Regions from separate parts of the Rosettibacter firmus genome, predicted to be linked through region 2. Evidence: riboswitches for the same ligand, from Rfam matches in the RefSeq annotation. Region 2 holds a riboswitch; the other holds the start of a gene.
The links. Region 2 has a riboswitch for thiamine pyrophosphate ahead of VJY38_RS10175 (TonB-dependent receptor). Riboswitches for the same ligand answer to the same signal wherever they lie in the genome.

Region 1 (7,955 bases), on a different contig from region 2:
GTTAATCTTCCAAAAAAATTTTGTGGTGGTAAAAATGAGTTATAAAATATTAAATCGCATAATTGCTGCTATTGTATTTTTTATTAGCCTATTAGTTTTTATATCTACAGTACAACCATCGGTATCTTTCTGGGATTGTGGTGAATTTATTGCATCATCTTATGCAATGCAGGTTCCACATCCGCCGGGCACTCCATTCTTTTTAATTCTTGGACGATTATTTTCTATGCTTCCAATTGCTGAGAATATTGGTCTTCGTGTAAATATGATTTCTGTTTTATCGAGTGCTTTTACTGTGATGCTCCTTTATTTAATTGCTGTTAAATTGATTCAAAATTATAGAAAGAAAGAACCAGATAATTTAATTGATGCTTTAGCAATATATTTTTCCGCAGCAATTGGTGCCCTTTCTTTATCTTTTAGCGATACTTTCTGGTTTAATGCTGTTGAAGCAGAAGTTTATGCATTTTCAACTTTCTTTATTGCTTTTGTAATTTGGTTAATGATTTTATGGAACGAAAAAGCAGATAAACCAGATAACGAAAAATATCTTATTCTAATTGCTTATTTAATTGGACTTTCTACCGGTGTTCATCTGATGTCTGTTCTTGCAATTGTTCCTATTGTAATGGTTGTTGTCTTTAGAAAATATGTAACCGATGAGGAAGTACTTAAAAAAACCGGGATAATTTTTATAATCCATTCTGTGATTATTATTCTTGTTGCTTTTGCAATGTGGGCTTCTCAAAATGAATCTACTCCACCTTCATACGAAGAATTTCGTCAGATTGATTCAAGATTCTGGATGGTGTTTATTGTGATCAGTATTTTATTTATGGGAGCTTTGTATAAAAAAATATTTCAAAGAAGTTCATTTTATATCCCAATTATCATTGGTGGAATTGCTTTAATTGGTGTTTATCCCGGAATAGTTAAATATGTACCTAAACTTATAACAATTTTATCCGGGAACGATTTTACAATGAACATAATTGTTTCTGTATTATTATTTGCAGTTTTAGGAGGAGCAATTTATTGGTCATCAAAAAATAATAAACCAACTTTTAACCTGATCTTTAAATGTATTTTCTATGCAATGATTGGAATTACAACTTATGCAATGATTATAATCCGTGCCAATCAAGAAACTCCGATAAATATGAATAGTCCAAAAACATTTACAGAATTAGAATCTTATTTAAATCGTGAACAATATGGCGATTTCCCAATTTTCAAAAGAAGATATTCAAACGAACCACATCAGCAATTAATTTATACTAACTATTCGAGTGATTTAGATTTTCTACTTCGATATCAAATGGATCATATGTTTAATAGATATTTATTCTGGAATTATATTGGAAGAGTATCGACTTATCAGGATAGTGGAGTTGATTGGAAGGACTTATATGGAATCCCATTTTTTATTGGTTTATTTGGTTTGTATTTTCATTTTAGAAGAGACTGGAAGATGGCTTCGGTCTTTCTGGTGATGTTTATTTTTCTTGGCTATTTAACTGCATTTTATCAAAATCAGCAGGAACCACAACCACGAGAAAGAGATTATTTCTATGTTGGAGCTTTCTTTGTGTTTTCTTTATGGATTGCTCTTGGAATGCGTGGTTTAATTGAATTACTTCATGAAAAATTTGATAAAATAAAAAATCTTAAACCTGCTACAATTATTCTTTTGCTTGCAGGTTTTATTGTTGTTCCTGCTAATATGTATCGTGCAAATTATTTTGAACATGATCGCTCTAAAAATTATGTGCCATGGGATTATGCATATAATCTTTTACAAAGTGTTGCTCCTAATGCTATATTATTCACTAATGGCGATAACGATACATTCCCATTATGGTATTTACAGGATGTCGAAGGTGTAAGGCGAGATGTTAGAATTGCTAATTTGAGTCTCTTGAATACACCATGGTATATTAAACAACTTAAGAATACATCCCCTTATGGTGCAGAAAAAGTTGCAATGAGTTTTACAGACGAAGAAATTGACCAGCTTACAGTGCAAAGATGGGAACCGGTTGAAGTATCTATTCCAGTAACTGATGATGTAATTAAAGAATGGGGAATTACCGATACAGCCGTTATAAAACATAAAAAAATTTCCTGGATAATGAAGAATCCGGTTCAATACGGAAATATTAAAGCAATCCGTGTTCAGGATCTTGCTGTGCTCGATATTATTATGCAAAGTAAATGGAAACGACCGGTTTATTTTGCTATGACATGCTCTGAAGATAGTAAATTGAGTCTGGAAGATTATTTACAGATGGAAGGTGTTGCTTTAAGAGTTGTTCCAAAAAAATTTGATGCACAATCATTTGAATATATTAATGAACCTATTGTAAGAAAACAATTATTTGATGAACCTGAAGGCTTTAGTAAAACTTATAGACCTGGATTTAAGTTCAGAGGCTTAAATGATAAAACTATTTTCTTTGATGAAAATCATGAAAGACTTACTCAAAATTATAGAAATACTTTCTTAAGACTTGCAATTCATTATTTGTACCATCTGAAAGATAGCTCTAAAGCAATTGAAACTCTTAATATGATGGAGAAAAAAATTCCACGTGATGTTATTCCTTTAGATTATAGAATTGAACATGATGTTGCTCGACTTTATTATGCTGCAGGTGATATGAAACAATATACAATTTATGCAAAAGATGTAATTAAAACTGCAAAGCAAATGCTTAAGATAAATCCACAGGATTTTTCGAGCTGGAATAATCCATATGATGTTCTTCTTACTCATTATGAAAATTTGAAAATGTATAAAGAAGCTCTCGAAGTATTAAATCAATTGTCAACTTATTTGCCTAATGATGTAACTGTAAAAAGTTTAATTGATAAGTTCAAAAGACTTGCAGAAGGAAATAAAGGTAATTAAGATATATTGAAACCCTGCCTGCTGCTGGCAGTCGCAAAGAACTCAGAGAGGATGCAAAGAAATAAAACTTTGCTCTCTTTGAGCCCTTTGCGGTTTTAATTTACTTTAATCGCACAGATCTCTATAGTTTCAATAAAACATAAATCTTAAGTTGAAAAATCATTTTATGAAAATTCTAATTAATGCTTTATCTGGCATTGGCGATGCATTAATGTTTACTCCTGCATTAAAAAAACTCAAAGAAGATTACCCCGATTCTCAAATTGATGCCCTTGTAATGTATAAAGGTGTAAAGGAAATTTATGAAAGACTTCCTGAAATATCTAAGATTCATTACTGGGAATTCTTGAAAGAAAAAAAATTAAAATCATTACTCTTTGTATTGAGTTTAAGAAATAAATATGATATTTCCATTAATGTTTATCCATCAAACAGAAAAGAATATAACCTGATTAATTTTTTAATTGGAGCACAAGAAAGAGTAGCTATTAAATATCTTAGAAAAGATTTTCAGAATCTTGGCTTTCTTAATAATCTCCGAGTTCAAGAAGATGATAGTCTTCACAATGTCGAAGAAAATATAAGATTATGTGAATTAGTTACAAATAAAAAATTTAGTGATATACCTGAATTAATCCTGAATTTCAAAAACGAAGATTTAGAGTTTGGTGAAAATTTTCTAAAGGAAAATCATATCAGTGAAAATGAATTAATAATTGGTTTTCATCCTGGATGTTCAACATTAAAAAATCATGACAAAAGAAGATGGGAAACTTATAAGTTTGCTGAACTTGGTAAAAAATTAATCGAAGAACACAAAGCAAAAATTTTAATATTTGGTGGACCAGAAGAAAAAATCATAAAAGAAGAAGTTGTAAATAAAATCAACTCCACTTCAGCAATAAGTGTAGATACATCATCATTAATTCACACAGCAACAGTAATGAAAAGATGTAACATTTTTGTTACGAACGATTCAAGTCTAATGCACATTGCATCTGCACTGGGATTGAATGTTGTTGCGATAATTGGTCCAACAAATAAAAATTATATTCATCCATGGAAAACAAACTATAAAATTGCTTCACTAGAACTTGAATGTTCTCCATGTTTCTATTATTCACCCAAACCATTAACCTGTACAAGAAAAGATATTAAATTTAAATGCATAAAAGAACTTGGAGTGGAACATGTTTATAGTCAGGTAGTAAAGTTTATACATGTTGATTAGTTGAAAAAGAAAATTTGTTAATTGATTTGATTCTGTAAAAAAAATTATTAATATTTGTAAAAACCGAGGAAGTTGGGGACAACCCGGCTGAGAGGAAGTCTAGAATGCGACTTCGGCCTTTTGAACCTGATCCGGGTAATACCGGCGTAGGGAAGGTTAAATTAAATCCTTTCATATAGCCTGTTAACCCTCCCCATACTTCCTTCGGTGATTTATTAAATCATTAACAATGGAGGTAGTATGACTCAATTAGAATTTGCACGTGCTGGTAAAATTACAGATGCTATGGCATATGTTGCCGAAAAGGAAAATAAATCTCCAGCTGAAATCCTTGAACTTGTAAAACTTGGCAGAGTAATAATTCCAGCTAATATAAATCATACAAATCTTACAAACTTTACAGGAATTGGTGAATCCCTTTCTGTAAAAGTCAATACAAACATTGGTACTTCTTATGATTATATCAATGTTGAAGAAGAAATTGAAAAAGCAAAAGTCGCAATTCAATATGGAACCGATACTCTTATGGATTTATCAACAGGTGGCGATTTGAAATTTATACGTAATGCAATTCTTGATGTTTGCACAGTTCCACTCGGTACTGTTCCAATTTACGAAGCAGAATTTGAAGTGGCTAAGAGATCTTCAATTTATGATATGACTCCAGATGATATTTTTAATGTAATTGAAGAACATGGAAAACAGGGAGTCGATTACATAACTGTTCATTGTGGAATTACAATAGAAACCCTGCGAAGATATCAGAATGAAAATAGAACCACTGGAATTGTTTCTCGTGGTGGTGGACTAATTGCTGCATGGATATTAAAAAATAAAGAAGAAAATCCTTTGTATAAATATTACGATCGCCTTCTCGAAATAGCCCACGAATATGATATAACTTTATCACTGGGTGATGGTTTAAGGCCGGGCAGTATTAACGATTCGACAGATAGAGCACAGATTGCAGAATTGATGATTATTGGCGAACTGGTAGAAAGAGCACGTAAAGCTGGTGTTCAGGTAATGGTCGAAGGTCCGGGTCATATACCTCTTAATGAAATTCAAACAAATGTTCAGATTCAGAAAAAGCTTACAAAAGGAGCTCCATTTTATATTCTTGGAATGCTTCCTACGGATATTGCTGCTGGATTTGATCATATTGCTGGAGCAATTGGTGGTGCACTTGCAGGCTGGTATGGTGCCGATATGCTCTGTTATATTACTCCAGCTGAACATGTAGGACTTCCAACCGTTGATGATGTAAAAGATGGAGTTATTGCTTTTAAGATTGCAGCTCACATTGCAGATATAGCAAGAGGAAATAAAAATGCTATTGAAAGAAATAAAAAAATGAGTGAAGCTCGATATAAACTTGATTGGGATAAACAATTTGAACTGGCTCTCTATGGTAACGAAGCAAAAAAGATTTTTGAAAAAAGAGCTTCTAAAACAGAAGCCTGCTCAATGTGCGGTCCATTCTGCCCGATGAATCTTGTTGAACACACAATTCGTAATAACAAATTAATTGAGGTGTAAATATGAATAAAGCTCAATTTCCTGCAATTGGAAAAATTAGTCCAGAATTTTTTAATCACTATATTTATCCACAACTTGGTGCAAAAAGAAATGATGTGCTGGTACCTCCAAATCATGGAGTTGATATTGGAATTGTTCAGGTAGCAGATAATACAGTAATGGCAGTTACAACCGATCCAATTTATATTGTACCACAATATGGATGGGAAAAAGCTGCATGGTTTGCATGGCATATTTTAGCAAGTGATGTTACAACAAGTGGATTCCCTCCAGCTTATGCTATTTTTGATTTTAATCTTCCAATGAGTATTCAAGAAGATGAATTTGAAAAAGTTTGGAAAGTTATTCATCAGGAATGTGAAAAATATGGAACATCTGTAATAACCGGTCACACAGCTCGTTATACCGGAACAGATTATCCTATGGTTGGTGGTGCTACTTTTATTGCTATTGGACCAAAAGATAAATATTTAACACCACAATTTGCACAGGAAGGTGATTACGTTGTTATTACTAAAGGAGCAGCAATAGAAGCTGTTGGCATTTTTTCTAATACTTTCAAAAATTATATTAAAGAAAAATTAGGAGAAGAAATTTTTTCTAAAGCCGAAAATTTATTCTATAAAATGAGTACTGTAGATGATGCTTTAACAGCTGTTAAAATTGGTGTTAAAGATGATGGCGTTACTTCAATGCACGATGCAACTGAATGCGGTGTGATAGGTGGTGTTTACGAAGTGGCTCAAGCAAGTAAAAAAGGAATCATTATTTATAAAGATAAAATTCCTGTACTTCCCGAAGTTAATGCCGTTTGCAATTTATTTGATATGGATCCTTACATTTCAATTAGCGAAGGAACTTTGGTCATAACAGTTCGACCTCACAAAGTTGATCTGTTAATTAATGAATTAAAAAATAAAGGAATTGAGTCTGCTGTAGTTGGAGAAATTCTTCCAGAAGAAAAAGGTAGATGGATTGTTGAAAATAATGAAACAAAAAAATTAGAACATCCAAGAGTAGATCCATTCTGGCAGGCAATTGCAAAAGCTTTTGAAATGAAATTAAATTAGGTAAAAAATTGAATTCATTACCTGTTGCATTAACAATAGCTGGAAGTGATAGCAGTGCTGGTGCTGGTATTCAGGCAGATTTAAAAACTTTTATGGCTCTAAATGTTTATGGTGTATCTGCTATCACTTCCATTACTGCTCAAAACACCACTGGCATAAATGAAATATATGACCTGCCTGGTTTTCTCGTTTACAGGCAAATTAAATCAATTGCCGATGATATTAAAATTGATGCTGTAAAAACTGGTATGCTTTCAAATGCTGAGATAATTGATAATGTTGCATTGGCAATTAAAGATTTTCATTTGGACAAACTAATTGTTGATCCAGTCCTTCATTCAAAAGATAATTCTGAATTATTGAAAAGAAATTCATTAAATGATTTTAAAGAAAAAATCTTACCACTTGCTTTAGTTATTACTCCAAATATTTCTGAAGCACAATTACTTTCTGGAATAGAAATTTCAACAAAAGATGATATGATAAAAGTTGCAGAGAAACTTATAAAACTTGGTCCAGAATATATTGTGATCAAAGGTGGTCATCTTTTAATAAATGAAAAAGTTTTCGATTTGATTTTTTCAGAAAATACAATTGAATTTTTAGAATATCCAAGAATCAATACCATCAACACTCATGGTATTGGTTGCACTTTTTCTGCAGCTATCACAGCTTTTATAGCTAAAGGCTATGATGTTATTTCTTCAATTAAAAATGCAAGAAATTATATTCAATCTGCTCTTCAAAACGAAATTAAAATTGGAAAAGGTTTTGGTCCATTAAATCACAGGTGGTTATGGAAAGAATAAAAGGTCTTTATGCAATAACAGATGAAAATCTAATTCCTGATGATAAACTCGAAGAAATGATTGAGCAGGCGATATTAGGAGGAGTAAATTTAGTTCAATTAAGAGATAAATATTTTGGCTTCGAAAAAAGATTAGAAAGAGCAAAGCGAATTAAATCTATTACAGATAAATATAAAATTCCATTAATTATTAACGATGATCCTTATGTTGCACTTGAGAGTAATGCAGATGGTGTTCATCTTGGTAAAGAAGATCTTGGTAATAATGAATTCGATAGCTTTAATAAAATTAGAAAAATATTAAAGAATAAAATTATAGGTATCTCCTGTTACGATGATCTTGAAAGAGCTATAATGTTTGAAAAATTAGGTGCAGATTATGTGGCTTTTGGAGCT
Region 2 (7,955 bases):
GATGTAATAAAACTTGCTTCAAAATATACGATTGCAAGAATGCTTGAAAGAGATGATTTCACTAAAAGATACAAAAATGGGATTCCAATCAGCATCCATGAAATCTTATATCCTCTTGCCCAGGCAATGGATTCTGTAGCTATACAAAGTGATGTTGAGCTGGGAGGAACTGACCAGAAATTTAATTTACTTGTAGGAAGAGATATTCAGAGAGAATTTGGATTATCTCCTCAAGTAATTATTACAATGCCATTGCTTGTAGGTACAGATGGTGTTGAAAAAATGAGTAAGTCATATGATAATTATATTGGTATAAATGAACCACCAAAAGAAATTTATGGAAAGACGCTCTCGATACCCGATGAATTAATTTATACGTATTTTGAGTTAGCAACAGATATACCAAACGAAGAATTAAAAAAAATCAGGGAACAACTTTCAAATCCAGATGTTAACCCACGTGATTTAAAACGTGCTTTAGCACGTAAGCTCGTAAGTATGTATCATTCGGAAGAAGCAGCTTACGAAGCCGAACGGGAATTTGATAATATATTTGTTAAGAAAGGTTTACCAGACGAAATTCCTGAATATAAATTTGATAACGATATAAAAGAAATCGAAATTCTTGATCTAATCGTAAAAGTTGGCTTTGCTCCATCAAGAAGTGAAGCAAGACGTCTTGTAATTCAAGGTGGAGTTACATTAGATGGAGAAAAGATTTCTGATATAAAACAAATTATTAAATTAGAAAAACCTATGATATTAAAAGTAGGTAAAAGAAATTTCATTAAGTTAATTCATGATTAAATAATGGAGGTAAACAAATTGTACGTTCCCACTAAAATATTTTTTACTAAAGGCGTTGGAAAGCACAAAGAATATTTAGCTTCATTTGAGTTAGCTCTTCGTAGCGCCGGTATAGAAATATGTAATTTAGTTTCAGTAAGCAGTATATTCCCTGTTGGATGTAAAATTATTCCTCGATCTCAAGGATTAAAGTTATTAAAACCTGGACAAATAACTCATTGCGTAATAGCAAGAAATTCTACTAATGAACCGAACAGATTAATAGCAGCTTCGATTGGTGTAGCTATTCCGGCCGATAAAAATATGTATGGATATTTATCAGAACATCATCCATTTGGACAAACAGAAAAAGTCGCCGGTGATTATGCTGAAGATTTAGCTGCTACTATGCTTGCTACTACTTTAGGTATTGAATTCGATGCAGAAAAGGCCTGGAACGAACGAGAACAGGTTTACAAAATGTCTGGTAAAATTGTTCGTACTTTTAATATTACACAATCAGCACAAGGAGATAAAAACGGACTCTGGACAACAGTAATTGCAGTCGGAGTTCTTTTGCCATAAACTATGATACATAGCCATTTTTTATTCTGGATAATTTTTTCCGTACTTGTTAGTATAATGTTTTATATCGACCTTTACGTTACAGACCATCGTAAAGATAAAGTTGGTATAAAATCTAGTTTAATATGGAGCGGTATCTGGATTTTAACCGCTCTATTATTTAATCTTCTAATTTTCCTCTTCCTTGAAGACGGACATCAAAAAGCATTAGAATTTCTCGCTGGCTACTTAATAGAAAAATCCCTCTCAGTTGATAATCTCTTTGTTTTCTTAATGATTTTTAATGTAATGAATATTAAAGATGTTCATCAACCTCATATACTTAAATGGGGAATTATTAGTGCCATAGTGATGAGAATAATATTTATTCTTGCAGGCGTAGCTTTAATTAAAATTTTTCATCCTATTATTTACATATTTGGTATACTTCTTTTCTATGCTGCATATAAAATGGCATTTGGTAACGAAAAGAAAATTGACTACGAGAAAAATCCATTTATAAAATTCATTAAGAAAAAATTCAGAATTATTACTGAGTATGAAGGTGGGAAATTTTTTATTAAAAATGGTGGTAAAATTTTTATAACTCCCTTATTTCTTACATTGATTTTAATTGAATCATCAGATATTGTCTTTGCAATAGATTCAATTCCAGCTATAATTGCAATTACCAGAGATCCTTTTATAATTATAACATCAAATATATTCGCTATTCTTGGTTTAAGAGCATTATACTTTGCATTAGCTGGAATTGTAGATCTCTTTATTTATCTAAAATATGGTGTTGCTATAATCTTAGCTTATGTAGGAATCAAAATGTTAATATCAGATTATTATACTATTCCCATATTTTACTCTTTATTGTTTATTGTTGTATGCCTTGCAATTACAATTATTGTATCACTTATTCATAAGAAGCCTTCATCTTGAAAATTTTAATACCTACTATATGAATTAAAACAACAAATAATAAACCAACAATCATCGGCTCAATCTCTTTTAATTCTGTAGATAAATTTTGTTCAATGATTAACCAGATTAAACCTGTAAGAACACCAGCAACTAATTCCACTACGGCAACATTATTTGGAACTTTATATTTTTTATAATATGCACTAAAAATTAAAATAATAATTCCCGGAATACATATGCTTCCAATTAAATACCATAAATAAATTACTGATTGAACATTATAAGCAAGTAATATTGATAAGATTGAAGATAGAATAATTCCTATCCTTGTATAATATGGAACTCGTTTTTCATTTTTCACTTTCAATGATTTGAATATTATATCTCTTCCAAATGTAGTTCCACTTAAAAATAAAAAACTATTGGAAGTAGAAATTATTGTAGCAAACAAAGCAGCGAAAAAAATTCCTTTTAATCCTGAACTCAATATTTTTTCTGCATATAATGGAAATGCAAGCACTGGATTATTCAAATCTGGAATAACTGCTCTACTAAAAAGTCCAGTAGTTGTTGTTAAAAAATCAAAAATTAACCAGAAAATAACTGAAATTAATATTCCATTCCTTGCTGTCTTACCATCTTTCGCTGCATTACATCTTTGATGAAATCCAGGATCTGCAAATGTCCACAATGCAATTAAAAACCAGACGATGACATATATAATCGATGCATTTCCTGTTGGCGACAAATGAGAATCAGGTAAATTATTTTTGAGAAAATTAAAATCACCAACATCTAAAAATGATATAATTACAATTAAAGCAAATCCTGTAAACATGACAAAAAATTGAAATACATCTGTATAAAGATCAGATTTATATCCTCCTTTAATTAAATAAATTGATGATGATAAAGCTGCAATTATTAATCCCCAGAATAAATTAATATTAAATATCAGATGTAATAAACTTCCTATCATTAATAAATATGGAGCTGGAGTAACAAGAATAAAAATTAATATAGAAGAAATTATACCTGCAGTTTTTCCATATTCATGTTCAATTTTATCCGGTATTGTAAAAAAAGAAGCATTCCGAATCTTTTCTGCAAATATCAAAGCAAATATTATTGCAAATATGTAATATGGTAAACCTTGAGTAAACCAGCTTAATAAACCATATTGATATGTAAATTCTCCAACTCCAAGAATACCACCATACCATGTAGATACATTATTTAAAACAAATAACCACAATCCTACTTTTCTACCTGAAAGTAAATATTCTGATATATCTCCTTCCTTTTCTTTCTTTGGTAAAAAACCAATGATTAAAATTATTAGAAAGAACAAAGCAATAATGAAAATATCTATAAAACTAAAAGAGACCATGCTGTTTCATCATATTAAAATCTCGAACAATAAATATTTTGCCATACTTTATATTAAGCTTAACAACATTTCCAAGAGCAACATTGCTTGTACCATCTTTCTTTCCAAATGGTAATGAAATATTTCTCAATGGATATTTTAATCCAGATGATTTGATTTTTGTTTTGCTATCAAAACCATACAAAGATATTATTTCTCCTGGTACAGTTTTCAATATTACATCACCTGTAATAGCTTCTAAGATTGATTTTTCGTGAATCACTTTGATCTTAATTTTATTAAAATATTTCAAAACAATTCCAAGATTACAAAAAGAATGATCTAATCTATCACCTGTAACACCAACCAAAACTGCTTCAACAAATTTTTGTTTTATCGAATACATTAAACATTTTTCAATATCGGTGCTGTACTGGTCTTTAATTTTAATTATCTTACATTTATCATAAAAGTAATCATAAGTCTCTGGTTTAATAGAATCGAGATCACCAATAATTACATCTGGAATAATATCATATTTTAGTGCAGCATTAGAACCACCATCAGCACAAATTAATGTTGAATAACCTTTACTATCAAGAAAATTTAATAAAGATTTTTTTGGTGGATTTCCGTTACCAAGTATTATACACTTTTTCATAAACCTAATTTAAATCCAAATAAGAAATTTCTTTCTGCAGCTGGAAAGAATTCTTTACCAATTCCATATGCTGCATACAGATTATCAAAAATATTATTTATTTGAAAATACAATTTAATATTCTTCAAATAAGAATCTAAAATTAAATTATAGCTTGCATAAAGATTTGCTACAAAATATGCATCTACTTTATTATCTGTGTAATCAGCAGCTTTCGAATATATTTTAAGATAATCAACAAGTTTATTATCATAATTATCTGTAAAGAAAGAACCAACATATTTACCAGTTAATTGTAATAAAAAGTTTTTGTAATTGACTTTGCAGATTGCATTAAAAGTAATGTCAGGAAAACCACTTATTCGATTACCAGATAGATCCAATCTAATTGTAGAAGATGTTTTTTTATCAAAGAAATATGCCGAACCACTGCTGATATAATTTTTGCTTAAAGAACCATTTAATATTACTTCCAGAAAATCATTATGCTTAATTGAAAAAGTTCCTTCAAGTCCATAATGAATTGTTCTTTCCATATTACCAGTTATTGGTTGACCAAATCGATCTACTTGACCTCTTTTAACAATTTCATCATTAAAAAGCATATAGAATAAATTTAATGAAGCAGAAATATTTTCACGTACAAAAGATGAACCAAATTCAATATTATTCATTGTCTCTGGTTTAACAAGTGGTTTTGAGAAATCATAAGAACCATCTGGTTTGGTTTCAAATTGCGGGACTTCTCCCCCACTTGATTCTGCAGCATCATAATAATTTTTAAGTCTTGGTTCTCTTGTTACTCTTGCAAATGAAATATAAAAATTGAGTTCTGGCAAATAACGGTAATTAATTCCAATTCTTGGATTTATATATAAATCATCAATTGTAAAATTATTATTTAGATATCTTTCATTTTCGATTTTATATTTGTGATAAGATAATTGAACTTCACCTAAAACATTAATATCAGATGTTAATTGATAATTTTCATTAGCAAATATACTTAACATATCTTTTCCACCCTCGTAATAGTAATATCGAAAATCTTTTGTAAGACCAGCAGGTAAATACTCACCAAAGTTAATGCTACCCCAGTGAACAGATTTGTGAATTCTAAGTTCTCCTCCTAAAATCAATTCACCATTTTTGTGACTTATACTTACACGAGGTATCCATCCCCATTGTTTATTTTCTACCATTGCACGAATTAAAACATTACCAGGATTTTGTACAGCATTAAATCCATTTTCTCTTGTTAATCTAAAATAAGTAGTATCACCCCACGAACCATCATAATCAAAAAATCCATTACCAAGAACTAAAAATAGAGCTGAATTAATTGTAATATTTTTATTCAATTTATATTCATTTAATAATTCAAAATGAGGTTGAGAGAAATTCTCAATCTCATCAGGTCTGCGTTCAAGTGTATAGGTATAATTATTATTTTCTGCTTCCCAGTAAGAATAATTGGCTTTACGAAGTTTTCTATCTTTAATTGCAAATTTTGGTAATCCAGTATAAGCAAGACCATCAGCTAAAGGACCACCAAAAATATTTATTTGAGTTGTAAGATTTTCATCAAATCTTACTGCAGATAGATAATAAGATTTCAAATCGACCCAGCTTGAATTTCTATAACCGCTACTCAATGTTTGAGAAAGTTTTGCATAAACAGAATATTTGTTATTTATTAATCCACTCGATACTACAGCAGAATACTTTCGTGTATTATAACTACCAATTGAAGAAGAAAATTCCACACGTGGTTGATCTGCAAAAGATGAAGTAATAATATTAATTGCACCACCTATTGCTGGATATCCAGCTATTCCAGAACCTGCTCCTCTTTGTACTTGAATTAATTCGGTACTTTCAAGCAAATCAGGAAAATCAATCCAGTAGACATTATGATCTTCGGGATCATTTTGTGGTATCCCATTAATTGAAACAGAAATTCTACGCTGGTCGAATCCTCTTATGCTTAAATAATTATATCCAAGTCCATTACCATTTTCTGAATAGAACGTAGCTGAAGGAGTATAACTGAGAATTTCTGGTATGTCTTGATATGTATAAGTTTCTGCTATTTTATCTCTTTCAATCTTTGTAAAACTAATTGGAGTAATTCCTGGTTTTGCAACAGTCCCTTTAACAAGAACAGTCTGGCTTGTAATAATTTTACTTTCAAGTAAAATATTTTTATTTCTTGATTTAAGTAAATCATCTACTAAAATTTCTTTTGGTTCGTAACCTATATATGTAATTACTAATTTATCATCTTTATTAAATTCGCCTTTAAGTAAGAATTTTCCATCAGAATCTGTACTTGTTCCAATATATTTCCCTTTTACAACTACATTTGCATATTGCAATGGTTGTTTACTCGAAGAGCTAATTACTCTACCGCTTACTTCAAGAACCTGAGCAGAAATATTTCCCAATAAAAACAAAAAAAGAATAATTAAGTTTTTCATATCGTTCCTCCTTAATTTAGACAAATATGAGTTTTAAAATAAAAAAGCCGTTTTGGGAAAACGGCACAACTTAATTATTCTTTTACCGTTTCCCTACGCTGGTATTACCCAGATCAGGTTAAAGGGTATAATCTCAGCCCCTGATTATTCAGGAGCACCCCTAACGACTTTTTTGTTGTTTAAGAACAGTGTTAATTTAATTACTACACAAAAGTATATAAATCAAGATTTAAAGTCTAATCTTTAATACCTGTCCAATTTTTAATTTATCGTTTTTAAGATTGTTCCAGGAAATTATGTCCGATACAAGAACTTTATACAATTTTGCTATTGTCCACAAAGATTCACCTTCTCGAACTTTATGAATTTTTACACGTTCTTTTGAAACATTTTTCACTAAAGATTCATTTGTTTTTACTGTTGTAACTTTATCGTAAGTATCATTAAATAATGTTAATGTTCTACCTGCTACTAATTTATTACTTTTTAAGTTGTTCCATCTTTTGATATCGTTTATTGTAACATTATATTGCTGAGCAATTTTTCCTATTGTATCGCCACGTTTTATAACATATTTAACTGGATTTGAATTTCTCTTTGTAGTATTATCTCCTAAAGAACTAATAACATCTGTATTATGAACTTTAAGTACTTGCCCAATTTTTATAGAATTAGAACTGAGATTGTTCCACTTTTTTAATTGAGCAATTGTAACTCCAAATTTTGTTGCTATTTCACTTAAAGTTTCACCTCTACGAACTTTATATTTTGTAATGGTTCTATTTGAAGATATATTATTAACAATATTTTTAGGATTACCAGAATATACTACTAATTTTTTCCCTTTATAAATATGGTTACTCTTTAAGTTATTCCATTCTTTTAGTTGATCAACTGTTACTCCATACTTAGCTGCAATACTCGATAAAGATTCTCCGCTTCTAATTCTATGCTCTATCCATTTTTCATCTGAACTTACAAAGAGTATTTCATTTTTCTCTTTTTCTGTCATATCATTAATTTTTGCATAATAATCAGCTTTTTCGTTTGGGACATAAATTGTAAGTTCCTGACCTACTTTTACTCTACTTGTATATGGCAGATTATTCCAATTTCTAATGTCTGATACTCTAACATCGAATAAATCTGCTATATCAACTAA

Region 1: linked by a shared signal. The riboswitch ahead of thiC (phosphomethylpyrimidine synthase ThiC) and the one ahead of VJY38_RS10175 (TonB-dependent receptor) in region 2 are both predicted to bind thiamine pyrophosphate.

The regions. Positions count from the first base shown of each region.
Region 1 is NZ_JAYKGJ010000003.1:263,620-271,574, reverse strand. It holds gene VJY38_RS11530 (hypothetical protein) at 1-5, shown strand, start outside; gene VJY38_RS11525 (protein O-mannosyl-transferase family) at 35-2,911, shown strand; gene VJY38_RS11520 (glycosyltransferase family 9 protein) at 3,078-4,142, shown strand; TPP riboswitch at 4,198-4,313, shown strand; gene thiC (phosphomethylpyrimidine synthase ThiC) at 4,383-5,681, shown strand; gene VJY38_RS11510 (AIR synthase family protein) at 5,684-6,751, shown strand; gene thiD (bifunctional hydroxymethylpyrimidine kinase/phosphomethylpyrimidine kinase) at 6,760-7,560, shown strand; gene thiE (thiamine phosphate synthase) at 7,548-7,955, shown strand, end outside.
Region 2 is NZ_JAYKGJ010000002.1:752,953-760,907, forward strand. It holds gene tyrS (tyrosine--tRNA ligase) at 1-807, shown strand, start outside; gene VJY38_RS10155 (pyruvoyl-dependent arginine decarboxylase) at 811-1,371, shown strand; gene VJY38_RS10160 (TerC/Alx family metal homeostasis membrane protein) at 1,429-2,301, shown strand; gene VJY38_RS10165 (sodium:solute symporter family protein) at 2,276-3,673, opposite strand; gene VJY38_RS10170 (thiamine diphosphokinase) at 3,660-4,313, opposite strand; gene VJY38_RS10175 (TonB-dependent receptor) at 4,310-6,793, opposite strand; TPP riboswitch at 6,867-6,965, opposite strand; gene VJY38_RS10180 (LysM peptidoglycan-binding domain-containing protein) at 7,023-7,955, opposite strand, start outside.